Regions from separate parts of the Streptomyces sp. NPDC050534 genome, predicted to be linked through region 2. Evidence: riboswitches for the same ligand, from Rfam matches in the RefSeq annotation. Region 2 holds a riboswitch; each other region holds the start of a gene.

Region 1 (3,995 bases), on a different contig from region 2:
TCGAGCCCGCGGCGGTACGAGGTGGCGGCCAGCGCCCGCAGGGCGTCCGGCAGGCCGGGCGCCGTGGCCAGCCCGCGCGCCGTCGCGGGGCCGGCGCGGGCAGCGGCCATGGCCTCGGCCCGGGTCACCCCGGCGACCCATCCGGCGCTCACGACGATCCCTGGTCCCGTCCGTCCGGCTCCGCGCCGGGCGGCCCGGTCAGTTCGCGGACGGCCTGTGCCGTCAGGCGTGCGGCCAGGTCGTGGGTGCGGTCGAGCGCACGCTCACGCATCTCCGCCACGGCACGCGCAGCCTCGGTGTCGGCGCGGGCCGCCTCGGCGCGCGCCTCCTCGCCGAGCCGGGCGGCGGTCGCACGCCGGACTTCCTGGGCGCGTTCCCGCGCCGTCCCGACGATGCGCTCGGCCTGCCGCGCCGCCGTACGCCGACGTGCCGCGGCCTCCCGCGACGCCGCCTCCCGTACGGCGGCGGCCTCGGCGGCGGCGTCGTCCAGCAGGGCAAGCGGGGGCTCCAGTTCGGCCGCGAGTTCGGCGGACCGGTCGGCGGGTACGGCGCCGCCCACGGCGGGGCCGGGTGAACCGGCCGGCCGGAAGCGCGCGAGGAACTCGCGGAACCCAGGCATGACGAACCTCCGAGCCCGACCACGGCGTCCGCTGGTGGCCTGTTCTCACGCTACGAAAGGGGCGCGGCGGCCCACAGGGGCCGATTGACCTGCGGAAGGGGCCGGGCGGCCCTGTGCCTTTCGACGGCATGGGCGGGATGGTGAGCATAGGAGGCGCGTTGCGCGCGGACCACGGGAGGTTGCCATGAACGACCGTGACGCCCGGGAAGCAGGCGCGGCATCGGTGGAGGCACGCCGTTCGGTGCCCACCGCCGCCCCGAAACCGGCCGAGGAGTCCCGTCAGAACATGATGGTGCGCTATCTGCAGGCCATGGCCTCGCACGCGCACACCGAAGAACCGTCTCCTCCCGCGCGCACCATGACCGGCACCGCCCGGCATGACGTCACGCGTCCGGCGACGATCGCGGACCTCCAGATCAGCCACATCGCCAAGCGGACCGCGACCGGGGTCGCTCCCGACACGCCCTTCGCGGACGTCGCCCGCATGCTCGCCCGCGAGCAGCTGGGAGCCGTTCCCGTCGTGGACGCCGACCGACGCGTCGTCGGCGTGGTCGCCGAGTCCGACCTGCTGGCCAGGGCGGTCGCCCTGACCTCCGCGGACGAGCACACCGGCGCACTGGACAAGCTGCTCGGCCGCAGGTCGCGGGGCCTGGGCGCCGGCGTCACGGCCGCCACGCTGATGTCGACACCGGCACTCACCGTCCACCCCTGGACCCCGGTCGTCGAGGCGGCGCGTACCGCTGCCCGCTCCCGGATCAGGCAGGTGTACGTGATCGACCACAAGGGCCGCCTCGTGGGTGTCGTCAGCCGCAGCGAACTGCTGCACGCCCTGGTCCGGGACGACGCCGCCATCCGCGCGGAGGTCATCTCCCACGTCCTGCGGGACGAACTGAAGATCGATCCGGGCAGCGTGCACGTGCAGGTCCAACACGGCGTCGTCGTCCTCACCGGCTCCCTCGACGTGGACCTGGTGCCGCGGCTGACCGACGCGGTGGCACACATTCCGGACGTGCTCGAGGTGGCGGACCACCTCACAGCGGTCTGAGCCCGCGTACCCGCCCCGCACGCTCCACGGAAGCCCACGCCGACCAGGGAGGTCCGCGTCGACCAGCCCACCGAGGCGGGCGGCACGGACGTGGCGCCGGCGCCGGCGCCGGTCGAAGCGGTCGTCTCGCCTGCACCGTGCACAACACGCTGTGCCTGCCGCCACGGGTCGGCATCGGGCTGGAACCGCCGAAGCTCTGAGCGCGGCGCCGCGACGGGCCGGACGTCTCCACATCGGGGCCGACCGGCCCATGCCGGCGGCCCGTGCCGGACCTACGCTGAAAGCAGCCTGCGGGGCGAGCGAGGGAGCCCGTCCGGAACGGCCGCCTTCGACAAGGGAGTCACTGCCCCTGTCGGAAGAGGCCATCGACGGACGGACTGAGAGGCCGGAAGGTCACAGGACCGGACGGCGACCTCCAGCACCTGATCCGGACCATGCCGGCGAAGGGAGCCCACCTCGCAGGTTTCGTCATGTCCGCGAGGGGCTGTGGTGCGGCGGGCGCTGGGCAGGTCCGCCCCTTCCTACGGGCCGGGTGGCCCATGGCGGGTCCGGCTCCCGCGGCGAAACGTGGACGGGAGAGCCGTCCTACAAGCTGGGGGTCCGGTGCCGAGTCGTCTCACAGCGCGTGCCCCGGCCGCCCGTACCGCACGGGCGACGGGCACCGCCTCGCCGCATGACGCGTCCGCGACGCCGGTGCAACGGCTGCGTGCGGACGAGGTGTTCACCGCCTTCGGCGGGTCACCGCGTGGGCTGTCCACCGGTGAGGCGGGCGCGCGGCTGGAGACGTACGGTCCCAACGAGCTGCCCCGCCCGCGCCGCAAGGGCGTATGGCGGCGCTTCGCCGCCCAGTTCACCGACCTCTTCGCCCTCGTCCTGATCGCGGCGTCGGCGCTGACGTTCCTCGCCTACGCACTGCAGGATCCCCGCGACGTCGGCAATCTGCAGCTGGCCTTCGCGATCCTGGGCGTCGTGGTGCTGAACGCGGTGATCGGCTTCGCGCAGGAGTACTCGGCCGAGCGGACCGCCCAGACGCTGCAGGCCATGGTGCCGCACACCTGCCGGGTGCTGCGGGACGGGGAACGCCTGGAGCTGCCGTCCGCCGCGCTCGTGCCGGGCGATCTCGCCGTCCTGGAGGCGGGCGACGCGGTCCCCGCGGACTGCCGGGTCGTCGAGGCCCATGGCCTGTCGGTGAACAACGCACCGCTGACCGGGGAGAGTTCGTCGGTCGGCAGGGTCGGCGAGCCGACCGCGGCGGACACCGCCCTGGACTCCCGCAACTGCGTCTTCATGGGCACCACGGTGGTGGCCGGGTCGGGCAAGGCGGTCGTCTACGCGATCGGGGCGTCGACGGAGTTCGGAAGGATCTTCCGGCTCACCGACGAGGCCCCGCTCCAGAAGACGCCCCTGCAGCGCGAGGTCGCCGTCATGGCGCGGCGGGTGGCGGCGCTGGCCGTGGGGATCGGCGCGGGCATGTTCGCGCTGCGCCTGTGGACCGGGCAGCCTCTGGTGTCGGCCTTCGTGTTCGCGCTCGGGGTGATGGTCGCGCTGGTGCCGGAGGGGCTGCCCGCGACCCTGTCGGTGTCGCTGGCCATCGGGGTGCGGCGGATGGCCCGCCGCCAGGCTCTGGTGAAGAAGCTGCTGGCGGTGGAGGCCCTGGGCTCCACCACCGTCGTCTGCACGGACAAGACCGGCACCCTCACCCAGGCCGAGATGACGGTCACCCGGATCTGGAGCGACGGGACCTGGCACGAGGTGTCCGGCGTGGGGTACGCGCCGGCCGGCGACGTGTCCGACGCGGAGGGCCTGGGTGAGCTGCTGCGCAGCGCGGTGCTGTGCACGGACGCCCGGCTGGTGCCCCCGGCGGGCGCCGAGGGCTGGCGCGTGCTCGGCGACACCACGGAGGGCGCGATCCTCGTCGCGGCGGCCAAGGCCGGTCTGCACCCGGCCGCGGAGAAGGAAGCGGCGCCGCGCATCGGCGAGTTCCCCTTCGATCCCGTGCGCAAGCTGATGAGCACCGTCCACCGGACACCCGCGGGTGACCTCCTGTGCGCCAAGGGCGCACCGCAGGAACTGCTCGCCCGGTGCCGCCGCATCCGCCTGCACGCTGCCGAGCACGAGCTCGAAGCCCCGCTGCGGGACGGCGTGATCGCCGCCAACGACACGATGGCGGCACAGGGTCTGCGGGTGCTGGCGGTGGCCGTCCGTCCGGTCGGCGAGCCGCCGGGCACGGCGGAGGAGGCCGAGTCGGATCTGACCTTCCTGGGTCTGGTCGGCATGCTCGACCCGCCCAGGCCCGAGGTCGCCGAGGCGGTGCGGGCCTGCCACCGGGCC
Region 2 (3,995 bases):
TGTAGAGGGCGAGCAGCATGATGGCGCTCGACCCGATCACCGCCACGAGCAGCGGGTTCGAGCCCTGGAGGATCGCGGGCAGGATGAAGAAGGTCAGCACCATGAAGCTGACGGCCAGCGCGACCAGCGCCATGAGACCGCGCATCCGGCCCACCACCACGACGGCGAGCGCGAAGATGCCGGCGAGCAGCGCCATGGGGAACCGGCGGTTCACATCGGTGACCGAGTACTGCAGGGCCTTGGGGGCGGAAGGCTCGTAGGCAGCCACGACCTTCTCGCCCCCGTGCAACTGCCGCGGCTGGTCCGGCTGCACGATCTCGGTGAACGTACGGCCCTTGTCCTTGCCGGTGTCGACGCGGATCGTCGCCTTCTTGCAGGTGCCCTTCTCCTGCTGCTGGCCGGAGGAGCCGGCGGTGCCGGAGGCGTCGCCGGCCGGGGCCTGGCCGGAGGCGTTCGCCGACTTGCAGCTCACGTCCACGACCTTGGTGACCGTCGCCTGCTGCGTCTGCCGGTCGAAGCCCACGCCGGTGCGCTGGTGGGCCGGGGCACCGCCGGGCCACAGCACCACGAGCCCGACCACCACGGCCGCGGTGAACGGGATGAGGACCGCCGCGATGACCTTGCGCAGGTGCTTGGAGACGGGCGCCGCCGGACCGTGGCTGTGCGAGTGACCGTGGCCGCCACCATGACCGCGGCCGGCATCGGAGCCGGGGCCATGGCCGGGCTCAGCATGGTGCTCGTGCCCACCACCAGGGCCGGCACCGGCATAAGCGCCGGGACCGCCGCCAGGACCAGCACCGGCAGAAGGACCGTCTCCATGGCCGCCGTGGGAGCCGTGCCCATGAGGCGGCTCCGGGGATGGATAGGGGTGCTGGCGTGTCGTGGTCACCGCCCGATCATCGCAAGAACGCCGGGGCCCCCTGTTCAGCTCGCCGGAATTGACGCTAGCGTGGAGGCACCTTTGCACACGCGGGAGCTCGGAGCACCGGGCTGAGAGGGCGCTGACCTCCGTCCCTGCGATGTTTCACGTGGAACATCACCGAAGTCGGGTGATGTTCCCCACGAGACGTCGACAGACGGATATCGCTGCGTCGACCGCCGAACCTGTTACCGGGTAATGCCGGCGTAGGGAGTAGGTCTCATGACCAACAAGGACGCACGCACGCCTGCCTCCAACCAGGACGAACTGCCCCTTCAGGGCGAACAGTCCGGTGAGCAGTCCGCGGAGGCCGGGAAGTCCATCGGCTGGCACAAGGCGTATGTCGAGGGCTCGCGCCCCGATCTGCGGGTGCCGGTCCGTCAGGTGCACCTCACCAACGGGCAGTCGGTCACGCTGTACGACACATCCGGCCCGTACACCGATCCGTCCACCCCAACCGACGTCCGCAGGGGGCTCCCCCCGCTGCGGGAGAACTGGATCGTCGCCCGCGGCGACACCGAGGAGTACGCGGGCCGCCCCGTCCGCCCGGAGGACGACGGCATCAAGCACACCTCGCCGCGCGGCGGGCTGCGCAACCTCGACGCGGTCTTTCCCGGACGTCCACGCCAGCCGCGGCGCGGACGCGAGGGTACGGCGGTGACCCAGCTCGCGTACGCGCGCCAGGGTGAGATCACGCCCGAGATGGAGTTCGTGGCACTGCGGGAGAACGTGGCGCCCGAGGTGGTCCGCGAAGAGATCGCGGCGGGCCGCGCGGTGCTGCCGGCCAACGTCAACCACCCGGAGATCGAGCCGATGATCATAGGCAAGCGGTTCCTGGTGAAGGTCAACGCCAACATCGGCAACTCCGCGGTGACGTCCTCCATCGAGGAGGAGGTCGAGAAGATGACCTGGGCGACCCGCTGGGGCGCCGACACGGTCATGGACCTCTCCACCGGCCGCAACATCCACACGACCCGTGAATGGGTGCTGCGCAACTCCCCCGTGCCCATCGGCACGGTGCCGCTCTACCAGGCCCTGGAGAAGGTCGACGGCCGGGCCGAGGAGCTCACTTGGGAGATCTACAGGGACACCGTCATCGAGCAGGCCGAGCAGGGCGTGGACTACATGACGGTCCACGCGGGCGTCCGTCTGCCGTACGTCCCGCTCACCGCGAACCGCAAGACCGGCATCGTCTCGCGCGGCGGCTCGATCATGGCCGCGTGGTGCCTCGCGCACCACAAGGAGTCGTTCCTGTACGAGAACTTCGAGGAGCTCTGCGAGATCCTCGCCGCCTACGACGTCACGTACTCGCTGGGCGACGGCCTACGGCCGGGTTCGATCGCGGACGCCAACGACGAGGCGCAGTTCGCCGAGTTGCGCACGCTCGGGGAACTCAACACGATCGCCAAGCGTTTCAACGTACAGACCATGATCGAGGGCCCGGGACACGTCCCGATGCACAAGATCAAGGAGAACATCGACCTTCAGCAGGAGATCTGCGATGAAGCTCCGTTCTATACGCTCGGCCCGCTGACCACGGACGTCGCGCCGGCGTACGACCACATCACCTCCGGTATCGGTGCCGCGATGATCGCCTGGTGGGGCACGGCCATGCTCTGCTACGTGACGCCCAAGGAGCACCTGGGCCTGCCCAACCGTGACGACGTCAAGACCGGCGTCATCACCTACAAGATCGCCGCCCATGCGGCCGACCTCGCCAAGGGGCACCCCGGCGCCCAGGATTGGGACGACGCGCTGTCCGACGCCCGCTTCGAGTTCCGGTGGGAGGACCAGTTCAACCTCGCTCTGGACCCGGACACGGCACGGGAGTTCCACGACGAGACCCTCCCGGCCGAGCCGGCCAAGACCGCCCACTTCTGCTCGATGTGCGGGCCGAAGTTCTGCTCGATGAAGATCAGCCACAGCATCACGGAGCGGTTCGGTGGTGCGGCGGCAGAGGGGGCGTCACCGGAGGAGGTCGCGGACGGGATGCTGCAGAAGTCGAAGGAGTTCGCGGCGAGCGGGAACCGGGTGTATCTGCCGATCGCCGATTGACGACGGACCCGGGAAGTGCGCCGGAGCTCTGCGAGGCAGGCTCCGGCGCCTGCGGGCAGTCGAGTTCGACGGACCTGTGACACGTATGCGGCAGTTCCGTTCCCGGTGGGGGCGTTGGGCGGGACAATGGCACCGGGCCCACATCCCCGGCTGGATCGTCCCTTGGCGGTTTGAGGCAAGGGGCGGAGGAGGAATGCGCGATGGCGCAGTGGGAGCGGGACGAACGACTCGCGAAAGCCTTCCTGGAGCTGGCCGACACCCTGGTGGAGGACTTCCACCTGGTCGATTTCCTGCATGTGCTGACCGATCACATGCTCGCGTTGCTGGACGTGACGGCGATCGGGGTCATCATGGTCGACGCCCAGAGGCGGTTGGTGGACGTGACCGCGTCCACCGACACCGCACACCAACTGGATGAGAACCAGGTCGAGTTCGACGAGGGCCCCGCCAAGGACTGCTGCAGCCAGCATGTACAGGTCGGCCCGGTGGACCTGAACGACCCCGCCACCGCCGAACGCTGGCCACGCTTCACCAAAGCAGCCCGCACGGCCGGATTCGCCGTCGTGGCCGCCATGCCGCTGCGCCTGCGCGAGGAGGTGATCGGCGCGGTGAACATCTTCCACGGCCGTCCTGCCGGCCTTCACCCGGCGAGTCTGCGCCTGGGACAGGCCCTCGCGGACGCGGCGACCATCGGCATCCTGCACCAGCGCCTGTCCCAGGACCAGGCCGAACGGGTCGGGCAACTGCACATCGCGCTCAACAGCCGGATCATCATCGAACAGGCAAAAGGCGCCCTCGGGGCCCGCCTGAACATCCCACCCGAGACCGCCTTCGAGCGCCTGCGCGCCCATGCCCGCAACAACCGGACGTCATTGACCCACCTGTGCCAACTCGTCGTCGAGGGCGGCGTGTCCGCCGGGACGTTCGCCGCAACCCAGGACCGGACGCGCCGCCCGTGACGCTGATTTCATGCCGTTCTGCTGCCCGCGCCACCAGCGCCCCACCGCACTCAGCCAAGGAG
Region 3 (3,995 bases), on a different contig from region 2:
GGCGCGTGCGGTGGCTGCGGTGCCGGGCATGTGGGTGTCCCCCGTTGTCGGTGGCGTACGGGCCGCGGGCCCGCGGGAACGCTTCGGAGCTGCGGGCCGCAGTGAACCACGGCCCTGGGCCCGCGCGGACCCCGGCCCGTACGCCGGACGGTGTTCGGATCAGCGAGTTCGGCTCAGACGGCGAGCGCCTGGGCGCGGCGCTTCACCTCCGTGCCTCGATTCTCGCTGAGGGCCTGGGCGGGGGTGCCCGGCAGGCTCTCGTCGGGAGTGAAGAGCCACTCGAGCATCTCCTCGTCGGTGAAGCCGTCGTCGCGCAGGAGCGTCAGGGTGCCGGTCAGGCCCTTGACGACCTTGTCCCCGTCGATGAAGGCGGCGGGGACGTGCAGTGCGCGGTTCTCACCACGGCGTACGGCGATGAGCTGGCCCTCCTTGACCAGCTGCCGCACTCGCGTCACCTCGACATCGAGCATCTCTGCGATGTCGGGGAGGGTGAGCCAGGCGGGGACGAGAGCATCAGTCTTTGCGTCAATCTCGGTCACGGAATCAAGCCTGCCATCCCGCACTGACAGTCGGAAGCCAGGCTGGCCCGACCTGGGGGTTCCGCGTTACGCCGTGGCCGCCTTCAGGGGCCTGGCCGGATCCCCGATGCGCTCGGCGTCCATCGGCGTTCCGGCCTCGATCAGCCGCCTCCCCTGCGCCAGATCTCTGGGCCGGCCGACCGCGAGCAGGCCCACCAGACGCCCCTCGCGCAGCCAGCAGACCGACCAGGCCGGCCCGGTCGGGTCGCCGCGCCACAGGGTCGTGTCGGCCAAGGCGTGGTGGCCGGCGTACTGGACGAAACGGCCGAACTGCTCGGACCAGAAGTACGGAACGGGGTCGTAGACCGCCGGGGGCGCACCGGTGGCCTCGCCGACGATGTTCCCGGCCACCGTGCGCGGCCCCTGGAGGGCGTTGTCCCAGTGGTGGACCAGCAGGCGCTCGCCGTACCGCCCCGAGGGGAAGGAGGCACAGTCGCCGACGGCGTAGACGTCCGGTGCCGAGGTGCGCAGATGGGCGTCCGCGACGACTTCCTGGTGCGTTCCGAGCTCGATGCCGGAGCCGGCCAGCCAGGCCGTGGCGGGGCGCGCGCCGATGCCGACCACGACCGCGCCCGCGGGCAGCCGCGAGCCGTCGTCCAGGACGACCGCGCCGGGCTCGACGCGCTCCACGCGCGCGTGCGTGCGCAGTTCGACGCCGGCGTCGGCGTACCAGGCGGCCATCGGCGCGGCCACCTCGGCCGGCAGCGCGCCCGAGAGCGGCCGGTCCGCCGCCTCGACGACCGTCACCGCGCAGCCCGCCTCGCGCGCGGCCGTGGCGAACTCGGCGCCGATCCAGCCCGCGCCGACCACCACGATGTCGTGCTGCCGGGCGAGCACGGGCCGCAGCCGCTCGGCGTCGTCCAGGGTGCGCAGCAGATGCACGCCGGGGACACCCTCGGTGCCCGGCAGCCGGATCGGTTCGGCACCGGTGGCGAGCACGAGGACGTCGTAGGGGACCGGGCCGGCCTCGGTGTCCAGTTCGTGCTCGCCGGGGCGCAGGCCCAGCACCTCGCACCCGAGCCGGAGTTCGATGCCGAGCGCCTCGAAGTCGACGTCGAAGGCGGAGCCCTCGGACTTGCCGAGCAGGACGGCCTTGGACAGCGGGGGCCGGTCGTACGGCTGGTGGGGCTCGGCGCCGATCAGCGTCACGCGGCCGGTGAAGCCCTGTTCGCGCAGCGCCACCGCGGACTGCACACCGGCCATGCCGGCGCCCACCACGACCACGCGCCGCGCGGGCGGCCCGCCCGTCTCCTGCGTCTGCTCACTCACCTGATCACCCTAGCCAACTGACAAATTGTCAGTCAGCAGTCGTGCTCACTCAGTGACCTGCTCCACAACGCTGGTGCCGCTGCCGGCCTGCGACTCCCACGCCCAGGTCTCCTCCAGCCGCACCCGCCCGTCCGGCAGCTCCACCACCGTGGACACGCAGTGCCCCGAGGACGTCGTCCCGTCGCGCTTGAGCTGCACGTACCGGAAGTCCAGCCGGTCACCGGCCCGGGTACCCACCAGATGACCTCTTACGACGTCCCCGCCCTCGTACTCGGCCCAGACCCCGCCGTCCTTCTCGTGGTACGTGAACCGCGTCCGGGTACCCACCTGACCTGGAGCCTGGTCGGCGACGGGGGCGAGGACGAGGCCGTCCAGCGAGCGCGGCATGACGGTGGGCTCCCTTACAGAGGTGCGACGGGTCGGGCTAGGGTGGCCAACGTACAAGCACTCGCGGGAGCCCGGACGCACCGGGCTGAGAGGGAGGCTGGCGGCCTCCGACCGTACGAACCTGATCCGGGTCATGCCGGCGAAGGGAGGGGCTGGAGGCCCATGCCGTCACGTACGTCAGACGTCCTCGTCATCGGGGGCGGAATCATCGGCCTGGTCACGGCCTGGCGCGCCGCGCAGCGCGGGTTCGCGACGGCCCTCGTGGACCCCGAACCGGGGGGCGGGGCCGCGCAGGTGGCCGCCGGGATGCTCGCCGCGGTCACCGAGCTGCACTACGGCGAGCAGACCCTGCTCGGCCTGAACCTGGCCTCGGCCGGCCGCTATCCGGAGTTCGCGGCCGAGCTCACCGATCTCACCGGCCACGACCTCGGCTACCGCCGGTGCGGCACACTCGCCGTCGCGCTGGACGCCGACGACCGCGCCCATCTGCGCGAACTGCACGCCCTGCAAAGGGAGTCGGGCCTGGAGTCGGAGTGGCTGTCGGGCCGCGACTGCCGGCGCCTGGAACCGATGCTCGCGCCGGGCGTGCGCGGCGGGCTCCGGGTCGACGGCGACCACCAGATCGACCCGCGGCGGCTGGCAGGCGCGCTGGTCGCCGCGTGCGAGCGGGCGGGCGTGGTCTTCCACCGCCAGTGGGCCGAGCGCTTCCACGTCGTACGGGACCGGGCCTCCGGTGTGAGCACGGCGGACGGCACCGAGCTGGGCGCGGGCCAGGTGGTACTGGCCGCCGGCAGCCTCAGCGGGCGGCTCCCCGGCGTCCCGGACGAGGTGCTGCCGCCGGTGCGGCCGGTGAAGGGGCAGGTGCTGCGCCTGACCGTGCCACAGCGGTTCGCGCCCTTCCTGAGCCGTACCGTGCGCGCCGTGGTGCGCGGCAGCCAGGTCTATCTGGTGCCGCGCGAGAACGGCGAGCTGGTGATCGGCGCGACCACCGAGGAGCTCGGCTGGGACACGACGGTCACCGCGGGCGGGGTGTACGAGCTGCTGCGCGACGCGCACGAGCTGGTCCCCGGCATCACAGAGCTGCCGCTGACGGAGACGCGCGCGGGACTGCGTCCGGGCTCCCCCGACAACGCCCCCCTGCTCGGCCCGACGGAGCTGCCGGGGCTGCTGCTGGCCACCGGGCACCACCGCAACGGCGTGCTGCTCACGCCGGTCACCGGCGACGCCATGGCGCACGTCCTGGCCACCGGCGAACTGCCGGACGAGGCCCGCCCGTTCACCCCGAGGCGCTTCGCGCGCGTGGAGCAGCCCGCATGAACATCTCCGTCAACGGGGAGCTCCGGCAGTTCGCCTCCGGCACCGCTCTCGACACCGTCGTGCGGACGCTGACCCCGGCCCCCTCCGGAGTGGCCGCCGCCCTCAACGAAACCGTCGTCCCACGCGCGCAGTGGCCGTCGACCTCCCTGCGCGAGGGAGACCGCGTCGAGGTCCTCACCGCCGTCCAAGGAGGCTGACCCATGGCCGACGATCCCTTCGTCATCGGCGGTGCGTCCTTCACGTCCCGCCTGATCATGGGCACCGGCGGTGCCCCCAGCCTCGACGTGCTGGAGCGGGCGCTGGTGGCGTCCGGCACGGAGCTCACCACGGTCGCGATGCGGCGTGTGGACCCCTCGGTGCACGGGTCGGTGCTGTCCGTCCTGGACCGGCTCGGCATCCGGGTGCTGCCGAACACGGCCGGCTGCTTCACCGCCGGGGAGGCGG
Region 4 (3,995 bases), on a different contig from region 2:
GGCTGTGGCCGAGGTCGGGGAGAAGCCGTTTCGTGCCAAGCAGCTCTCGCAGCACTACTTCGCGCGGTACGCGCACGACCCCGCGGAGTGGACCGACATCCCCGCGGGCTCGCGCGGCAGGCTGCAGGAGGCGCTGCTGCCGGACCTGATGTCGGTCGTACGGCATCTGTCGACCGACCAGGGCACGACCCGCAAGACGCTGTGGCGGCTGTTCGACGGGACGCTCGTCGAGTCCGTGCTGATGCGGTACCCGGACCGGGTCACCATGTGCATCAGCTCGCAGGCCGGCTGCGGGATGAACTGTCCCTTCTGCGCCACCGGCCAGGCGGGGCTGGACCGGAATCTGTCCGCCGCGGAGATCGTCCATCAGATCGTGGACGGGATGCGGGCGCTCAGGGACGGGGAGGTGCCCGGCGGGCCCGCCCGGCTCTCCAACATCGTCTTCATGGGGATGGGCGAGCCCCTGGCCAACTACAAGCGGGTCATCACGGCCATCCGTGCGCTCACCGATCCCGCCCCCGACGGGCTCGGGCTCTCCCAGCGCGGCATCACCGTCTCGACCGTCGGGCTCGTGCCGGCCATCCACCGCTTCGCCGACGAGGGCCTGAAGTGCCGGCTCGCGATCTCGCTGCACGCCCCCGACGACGAGCTGCGCGACACCCTGGTCCCCGTGAACACACGGTGGAAGGTGCGCGAGGTCCTCGACGCCGGCTTCGAGTACGTCGAGAAGAGCGGGCGCCGGCTCAGCATCGAGTACGCGCTCATCCGCGACATCAACGATCAGGCCTGGCGCGGCGACCGGCTCGGGCGGCTGCTCAGGGGCAAGCCCGTGCACGTCAACCTCATCCCGCTGAACCCGACGCCCGGGTCGAAGTGGACCGCCTCCCGGCCCGAGGACGAGAAGGCGTTCGTGGAGGCCATCGCCGCGCACGGTGTACCGGTGACTGTCCGGGACACCCGTGGGCAGGAGATCGACGGGGCCTGCGGCCAGCTCGCGGCCACCGAGCGGTAACCTGAGCCGGTACGAACACCCGTACAGAACACCCGTACACACATCTGCATATTCCGACAGGGGAGCGCCACAGCGCTGAGAGTGCGGCAACCGGGCCGCAGACCCTCTGAACCTTGCCCAGGTCATTCTGGGTAGGAAGTTCGGTGATCACTCAAGCTGTTGCGCCCTGCCCGGGAGCCGTCGGCCATGTCCGCCGGTCCCGGGCAGGGCCGCGTCTCTTCCTGGTCAGCCAGGAGGAATTCGGTGAACAACAACAGGAAGCTCGCGGCCGTGGTCGTGGGCCTCGGGCTCGTCACGCTGTCCGCCTGCGGGTCCTCGTCCGGCAACGGCGGCTCCGGCGGGTCCGGCGGCTCCAAGTCCGTGACCCTCGTCAGCCACGACTCGTGGGCCGTCTCGAAGAGCGTCCTCGCCGACTTCGAGAAGCAGTCCGGCTACAAGGTCCACGTCCTCAAGGACGGCGATGCCGGGCAGGCCGTCAACAAGGCCATCCTCACCAAGGACAACCCGCAGGGCGACGTCTTCTTCGGCGTCGACAACACCCTGCTCTCGCGGGCGCTCGACAACGGCCTCTTCCAGTCGTACGAGGCGAAGGGCTCCGACATGATCCTGCCGGAGTACCGGGTCGACCAGGCCAAGCACCGGGTCACGCCCATCGACTCCGGAGACATCTGCGTCAACTACGACAAGGCGTACTTCAGCAAGCACGGGCTGACGCCGCCGCAGTCGTTCGACGACCTGGTCAAGCCCCAGTACAAGAACCTCCTCGTCACCGAGAACGCCGCCACCTCCTCGCCCGGCCTCGGCTTCCTGCTCGGCACGGCCGCCAAGTACGGCGACGCCGGCTGGCAGGGCTACTGGAAGAAGCTCAAGGCGAACGGTGTGAAGGTCGTCGACGGCTGGGAGCAGGCCTACAACCAGGAGTTCTCCGGCTCCGCCGGCGGCAAGAAGGCCAAGGGCGACCGGCCGCTCGTCGTCTCCTACGCCTCCTCGCCGCCAGCCGAGGTCATCTACGCCGACCCGAAGCCGAAGACGGCGCCGACCGGGACGTCGTACGGCACCTGCTTCCGGCAGATCGAGTACGCGGGACTGCTCAGCAACGCCAAGAACACCAAGGGCGGCAAGGCGCTCCTCGACTTCCTGGTGACCAAGGAGTTCCAGGACGACATGCCGCTGAACATGTTCGTCTACCCGGTGCGGGAGGCCGCTCAGGTTCCGCCGGAGTTCCAGAAGTTCGGGCAGCCGGCCAAGGACCCGGAGAAGATGGCGCCCGGCAAGATCGCCGAGAACCGTGACCAGTGGGTCAAGTCGTGGACGTCACTCGTACTGCAGTAGCCGTCCGCGGCCGTCGCGCGGGGAGCGCGGCTCGGCTCGGTCTCATGGCCGTGCCCGTCGCGTTCTTCGCGCTGTTCTTCGCCTGGCCCGTGGCCGCGATCGTGGCGCGCGGGCTCAAGGTCGACGGATCCTGGCAGTTCGGCCGGATCGCGGACGTCGTCACGCAGTCCGACATCCGGCACGTCCTGTGGTTCACCACCTGGCAGGCGCTCGCCTCGACCGCGCTCACGCTGCTGGTCGCACTCCCCGGCGCCTACGTCTTCGCGCGCTTCGACTTCCCCGGCAAGCAGGTGCTGCGGGCCGTCGTCACCGTCCCGTTCGTGCTGCCGACGGTCGTCGTCGGCACGGCGTTCCTGGCGCTCGTCGGACGTGGCGGGCTCCTGGACGAGCTGTGGGGCGTACGGCTGGACACCACCGTGTGGGCCATCCTGCTCGCGCACGTCTTCTTCAACTACGCGGTCGTCGTACGGACCGTGGGCGGCCTGTGGGGCCAGCTCGACCCGCGCCAGGAGGAGGCGGCGCGGATGCTGGGCGCCTCACCGCTGAGGGCGTGGCGGAAGGTGACGCTGCCCGCGCTCGGGCCCGCCGTCGCAGCGGCCGCGCTCATGGTCTTCCTCTTCACCTTCACCTCCTTCGGCGTGGTGCAGATCCTGGGCGGGCCGACGTTCGCCACGCTCGAGGTGGAGATCTACCGGCAGACGTCCGAGATCTTCGACCTCTCCACGGCCGCGGTGCTCACCATCGTCCAGTTCGTGGCGGTGGGCGCGATCCTCGCGGTGCACGCCTGGACCGTACGGCGGCGGGAGAGCGCCCTGCGGCTGGTCGACGCGTCCGTGACCGCGCGGCGGCCGCGCGGGGTGCGGGAGTGGGGGCTGCTCGCCGGCGTCCTCGCCACCGTCGCCGTGCTGCTCGTGCTGCCGCTCGCCGTGCTGGTGCAGCGGTCGCTGGACGCCCCGGGCTTCGGCTACTACCGGTCGCTGACCCACGAGGACGGCGGCACCTTCCTCGTCCCGCCGATCGAGTCGATCGCCAACTCCCTGCAGTACGCGGCCGCCGCCACCGCCATCGCCGTGCTGATCGGCGGTCTCGCCGCCGCGGCCCTCGCCCGCCGGGACGCGGGCCGGCTGGTGCGCGGCTTCGACGCGCTGCTGATGCTGCCGCTGGGCGTGTCCGCGGTGACGGTCGGCTTCGGCTTCCTGATCGCCCTCGACAAACCGCCGCTCGACCTGCGCTCCTCCTGGATCCTGGTGCCGCTCGCGCAGGCGCTGGTGGGCGCCCCCTTCGTCGTACGGACCATGCTGCCGGTGCTGCGGGCCGTGGACGCGCGTCTGCGGGAGGCGGCGGCCGTGCTCGGGGCGTCGCCGTGGCGGGTCTGGCGGGAGGTCGATCTGCCCCTGGTGCGGCGGGCGTTGCTGGTCGCGGCCGGGTTCGCGTTCGCCGTGTCGCTGGGGGAGTTCGGTGCGACCGTGTTCATCGCGCGGCCGGACAACCCGACGCTGCCGGTCGCCGTGGCACGGCTGCTCGGCCGCCCGGGGGACCTCAACTACGGCCAGGCGATGGCCCTTTCGACGATTCTGATGGTGGTGTGCGCGGTGGCGCTGCTGGTGCTGGAGCGGCTCCGTACCGACCGGACCGGGGAGTTCTAGATGCT

What was found. A riboswitch is a leader RNA that binds a small molecule or an ion and turns the genes downstream of it on or off. The one in region 2 is predicted to bind thiamine pyrophosphate.
Region 1: it holds a riboswitch for thiamine pyrophosphate, as region 2 does, so the genes downstream of both, ACIBN2_RS04320 (cation-translocating P-type ATPase) here and thiC (phosphomethylpyrimidine synthase ThiC) in region 2, are expected to answer to the same signal.
Region 3: it holds a riboswitch for thiamine pyrophosphate, as region 2 does, so the genes downstream of both, thiO (glycine oxidase ThiO) here and thiC (phosphomethylpyrimidine synthase ThiC) in region 2, are expected to answer to the same signal.
Region 4: it holds a riboswitch for thiamine pyrophosphate, as region 2 does, so the genes downstream of both, ACIBN2_RS43095 (thiamine ABC transporter substrate binding subunit) here and thiC (phosphomethylpyrimidine synthase ThiC) in region 2, are expected to answer to the same signal.

What each region holds. Positions count from the first base shown of each region.
Region 1 is NZ_JBITHF010000001.1:932,317-936,311, reverse strand. Features, by position in the region: gene ACIBN2_RS04335 (hypothetical protein) at 1-152, opposite strand, end outside; gene ACIBN2_RS04330 (hypothetical protein) at 149-619, opposite strand; gene ACIBN2_RS04325 (CBS domain-containing protein) at 804-1,664, shown strand; TPP riboswitch at 1,988-2,130, shown strand; gene ACIBN2_RS04320 (cation-translocating P-type ATPase) at 2,268-3,995, shown strand, end outside.
Region 2 is NZ_JBITHF010000008.1:461,889-465,883, forward strand. Features, by position in the region: gene ACIBN2_RS27515 (YibE/F family protein) at 1-889, opposite strand, end outside; TPP riboswitch at 960-1,149, shown strand; gene thiC (phosphomethylpyrimidine synthase ThiC) at 1,142-2,974, shown strand; gene ACIBN2_RS27525 (GAF and ANTAR domain-containing protein) at 3,175-3,933, shown strand.
Region 3 is NZ_JBITHF010000013.1:212,588-216,582, forward strand. Features, by position in the region: gene thiE (thiamine phosphate synthase) at 1-30, opposite strand, end outside; gene ACIBN2_RS36345 (Rv2175c family DNA-binding protein) at 174-539, opposite strand; gene ACIBN2_RS36350 (NAD(P)/FAD-dependent oxidoreductase) at 606-1,847, opposite strand; gene ACIBN2_RS36355 (hypothetical protein) at 1,893-2,234, opposite strand; TPP riboswitch at 2,288-2,399, shown strand; gene thiO (glycine oxidase ThiO) at 2,397-3,551, shown strand; gene thiS (sulfur carrier protein ThiS) at 3,548-3,748, shown strand; gene ACIBN2_RS36370 (thiazole synthase) at 3,752-3,995, shown strand, end outside.
Region 4 is NZ_JBITHF010000020.1:92,362-96,356, reverse strand. Features, by position in the region: gene rlmN (23S rRNA (adenine(2503)-C(2))-methyltransferase RlmN) at 1-1,012, shown strand, start outside; TPP riboswitch at 1,061-1,168, shown strand; gene ACIBN2_RS43095 (thiamine ABC transporter substrate binding subunit) at 1,256-2,344, shown strand; gene ACIBN2_RS43090 (ABC transporter permease) at 2,389-3,990, shown strand; gene ACIBN2_RS43085 (ABC transporter ATP-binding protein) at 3,991-3,995, shown strand, end outside.